DNA from 2 places in the Streptococcus mutans genome. Region 2 is predicted to be linked to the other one. Evidence: predicted binding sites of a transcription regulator. Region 2 holds the regulator's gene; the other holds the start of a gene.

Region 1 (2,418 bases), 890 kb from region 2:
AAGAAAGTGTCTTAACACGAACCTTTTCGTCAGCATTTTCCTTCTTGGTTGAAAGAAAGGCCATGATATCTGGATGGAAGACATCTAAATAAACAACACCAGCACCTTGACGCTGTCCAAGTTGGTTAGAATAAGAAAAACTATCTTCAAACAGCTTCATAACAGGAACAACACCAGATGCAGCTCCAGCAAATCCTTTGATAGGAGCACCAGCTTCACGCAGGTTGCTTAAGGAAATCCCAACACCTCCCCCAATACGAGACAATTGCAAAGCGGAGTTGATCGAACGTCCGATTGAATTCATATCATCAGTCACTTGAATAAGGAAGCAAGAAACCAATTCACCTCGGCGGCTGCGCCCGGCATTAAGAAAAGAAGGTGTGGCAGGCTGATAACGCTGGGCAATCATTTCCATGGCTAAGTCATGAGCTAAATTCTCATTGCCATCAGCAAAATAAAGGGCATTGAAAAGTACGCGATCTTCAATGCTTTCTAAGTATTCTTCTCCATCATTGGTTTTTAGAGCATATTGTTGATGAAATTTATAAGCCGCCATAAATGATTTAAACTGAAAATCATAAGCATGAAGATCCTGAGACAGCTGTTCAATAAATTCTGACTTATATTTAGCAATAAATTCAGCTTCGATATAGTCATTAGCCACTAAAAACTGAATTTTATCAGTAATGCTGTCAAATGTCTTGGTATTTGGCTTGACATTTTCTTTAAAGAAAGCTTCTAAAGCTTCCTTATCCTTATGAAGTGGAATTTGTCCATTAATAGGACGATTAATTTCATTGTTTAGGCGAAAGTAAGAGATATCGCCAAGATTTTTTAAACTCATCTATCTAATTCCTTATTATTCTTTGACATAAGAAGGGGGTTGGAAATTTCCCAACCTCTTTCTTTAAAATATAGTGATAAAACGCAAGGGTAAGAAATTTTAATTGCCAAAGCAAATTGAGGTATTTCCCCAGTTCATTAGTTGTGGTATAGAAATGCCTCTAGCAATGAACATGTTGCTGATTTTGTTATCGAATTGCTTAAATAATGGTTTTCAATTTAGCAGGCTGAAACCCTGAGAAGACAAGATCGCTTGTTTCAATAACAGGAGCGGCAGTAAATCCTAGACTTTTGACATATTCGATTTTTTCCGGCTGTTCATCAATATTGATTTCTTCGAAATCAGCGTTATGTTGTTCTAGGAACTTCTTAGTCATTTTGCATTGCATGCAGTTATTTTTTGAAAAAACAGTAATTTTAGCCATTTTTTCCTCCTAAATTTTTTAACTTTTATAAGTTGCTTTATTAGCATATCTAAAAATAAGAAAAAAAGCAAGGGAAGTTACTCAAAAAAACACAAAATATAGTACCGAAGTTTTTTAATTCCCACAAGATATAGTGTTAGTCTCAGTTATCTATCTTTATGTTATAAAACATAACATAAAATGCAAGCTTTTCCTTGTTTAATCATTCAGATAATTGTATAATTTTAATTAATATAAGAAAAAAGGAGACTGATTATGATTAATTATACATCAACTTTTACGTTAAATCGGCAAAAATATCACTATATTGATTTGGTAAAAGCTTCTAAAGACTATGATATAGAGCTTGATAGTCTCCCCTATACAATTAAAATTTTACTTGAAAGTTTATTGAGAAAACACGATGACATTTGTGTCACAAAAAATAACATAGAAACTCTTTTTCATTATAATTCAAAAGCTCCTAAAGGAGAAGTACCTTTTAAACCTAGTCGAGTCATTTTGCAGGATTTCACAGGTGTTCCTGTTGTTGTTGACTTAGCTTCTATGCGGGATGCTGTCGTTGAAAATGGCGGCAGCCCAGATTTAATCAATCCTGAAATTCCAGTGGATTTAGTTATTGATCATAGTGTTCAAGTTGATTTTTTTGGAAATCAAGACGCATTTGACGCTAATATTGATTTAGAATTTGAACGAAATAATGAGCGTTATGAATTTCTTAAATGGGCTGAAAAAACTTTTGAAAATTATCGGGCCGTTCCTCCAGCAACAGGTATTATTCATCAGGTCAATCTTGAATTTTTGAGTGATGTGATTATTAATAAGGATGGTTTCTTATATCCAGATTCGATGTTTGGTACAGACAGTCATACAACCATGATCAATGGTATCGGTGTTTTAGGCTGGGGTGTCGGTGGCATTGAAGCCGAAGCAGCTATGTTAGGAGAAGCTTCTTATTTTCCCATCCCAGAAGTCATAGGTGTCCGTCTTTATGGAGAGCTTCCTAAAGTAGCGACAGCTACAGATTTAGCACTTAAGGTGACCCAAAAGCTGCGCTTAGAAAATGTTGTTGGCAAGTTTGTTGAGTTCTTCGGCCCCGGTTTAGCTGGACTTTCTTTGGCAGATCGCGCAACGGTTGCCAATATGGCAC
Region 2 (2,418 bases):
AGTCATTTTTTCTGTATCATACTTATGGTTATCTTTTTTAGCCAATGTCTGTCCAATTGTTTCCACTTACTCACCATCCCTTCTCAATCTTGCTAAAGTTTTGCGTTTAATCTCGTCTAAACGAGCCTGCTCATCTTCAGTTGTATTATTTTGATAGTCTTGATTGCTCCATTCAGGAACATTGTTTTTTGAGCTTTCTTTTATTTTTTTTTGATTTTGCTTTGTTTTACGTTCGGCAAAGCTACGTAGTTTAAGTACTGCCTTTTCTGCACTGTCTATCTTTTGAAAAGCAAAATCATTCGCAATTTTCATGATATAAGTCTTGTTAATATTAGCTGTATTTGTTTTATCAAGAGTATACAGCAGCATAATATTGATAACCTCATCCAAAAAGCCCATCTCTGCAAGCTCTACTAACAAGCTGCGTTCATCCTTTGTAATAGCAGCATGCCTTGTTTTTTTTATTTTAGCAAGGAAAACTTCTACTTTGTCAGCTTTAGCCTCTTCTATAATAATTTGTTCCTTTTTAGAAAAAGAGTTATCTGCATCAACATGATCCCTTTGTTCTTGTTTAGCTTGCATACGTTTCAGAGAAATTCTATAATTGCTAGCAGTCTCTTTAGCTAAAAGATAGGTCTCATACCAAGTAAGCTGATATTTCTCAGAAAGGATGTACAGCGCAATAACATCTGTTTGTTCATCAGTAAATTGCAAGTTATCTCGTATCATTAAATCCTTAAAATGATCTAAGTCAAAATCCGTCTTACTCTTGGGTGTTTTTAAATCGAGTTGACCTGCAGCAGTAAAAACTTCAGAAAATTGTTTAGAAAGGTCTTGGGCTTCTCGGGGAAGATGTAAATCCAAATGTTCAACTGCAACTTGTCCAATTTTTTGTTCTAAAAGATGGCGATAGACAGCATTTTTTAGAAAAGTTTCTGCATTTAAAGGAGCTTTTAGTTTAATATAATAAAGATTTTCTTGTCGATAAAAAACTAACAAATCCATAGCCGTCAGTACAGATAAGGCATTCTCAAAACAAGCCATTCCAAATTGAGTATGATTGAGAATCTCACTAAATTTGTGCTTCTTTTCACCGTTATCAAAAAAACTGACAAAATATTGATAAAGCCCAGCAGCATCACTGCCAATAATCGGAAAATAAAGGCGCATCAAACTATTTGTATCAGAAGTCAAATAATTTTGCTTGACATAGAGAAATTCATCAATTGGTTTCATCTGCTTTTCTCTTTTTCTTACTTCTTACACGATTTGTGATTTGCTGCAAAAGAGCTTCAATCTCATCAACATCTTTGAAACTACGGTAAACACTGGCAAAACGAACATAGGTAATTTCATCAAGTTCTGCCAACTCATCCATAACTAAATTCCCAATAACAACGCTAGATACTTCACTATCATAATCACTGCGAATTTTTTGTTCAATATCATTGACAACTTTTTCAATAGCACTGCTAGATACTGGACGTTTTTGAGCACTTCTAATAATACCATTGAAAATTTTGTCACGAGAAAATTGCTCTCTGGTACCATCTTTTTTAACAACTAAAAGCGGTAATTCCTCAATTCTTTCAAAAGTTGTAAAGCGTGTATGACAATTTTCACATTCCCGACGGCGTCTAATGGTGTTTCCTTCCTCAGCTTGACGGCTATCAACAACACTGGATTTTAGATAATTACATTTTGGACAACGCATGAAAACACCTCAGTTCTAAGACTCAATTAATACTTTATTTTACCATATTTTTCATCATAACAAAAGAAAATGGAATGAGCCTTTATATTTTGACCGAGGTGAGAAAACGTAGCTAATCGTGAATTCATATAGTCTTCTATGCCCTATTTGGAATTAAAAACTTAAGCAACGGTTAAAACCGTTGCTTAATCATTCATTTTAAATGATACCTATGAGGTCCAATTTCTAATCTTATCGCCTGTCATGGTTGTAACTGTTTTACTCAAGCCATTCAGAGCAAACTTAACTTGTTGAACTATTTTTAAGACTGAAACAAAAGTTAACCCCTATTTAAAATAGCAGTTGAACCACTTCAACAGACCTAGACATTTAATTATTTTCGCGAATGATATACCCCATGCCGCGGACAGTCTGAATATAGCTTTCTTTACCGGGAACATCAATCTTCCCACGAAGATAGCGAATATAAACATCGACAACATTAGTTTCAGCTTCTTGATCATACTTCCAAACACGGGCCAAAAGCTCTTCTCTAGTCATGACTTGATTGATATTTTCTACAAGAGCATTTAATAAATCAAATTCACGTTTAGTTAAAGGAATTGTCTCACCATTTCTAATGGCAGCTCGGTTATGAACATCTAATTTCAAATCACGATAGGTAGTGTCATTTTTAGAAGAATGCTTAGCTTTCTCAATATCTT

Evidence for each region. Region 2 encodes NrdR, which represses ribonucleotide reductase genes. Its sites were predicted from a motif close to ACACNATATATNGTGT; they were not measured.
Region 1: a site for NrdR is predicted at 1,390-1,405, ahead of FNL60_RS07195 (redoxin NrdH). Genes of this name have one in related genera too.

Annotation. Positions count from the first base shown of each region.
Region 1 is NZ_AP019720.1:1,416,732-1,419,149, reverse strand. It holds gene nrdE (class 1b ribonucleoside-diphosphate reductase subunit alpha) at 1-844, opposite strand, end outside; gene FNL60_RS07195 (redoxin NrdH) at 1,044-1,268, opposite strand; gene acnA (aconitate hydratase AcnA) at 1,524-2,418, shown strand, end outside.
Region 2 is NZ_AP019720.1:289,738-292,155, reverse strand. It holds gene dnaI (primosomal protein DnaI) at 1-66, opposite strand, end outside; gene FNL60_RS01530 (DnaD domain protein) at 67-1,236, opposite strand; gene nrdR (transcriptional regulator NrdR) at 1,223-1,714, opposite strand; gene gcrR (response regulator GcrR) at 2,084-2,418, opposite strand, start outside.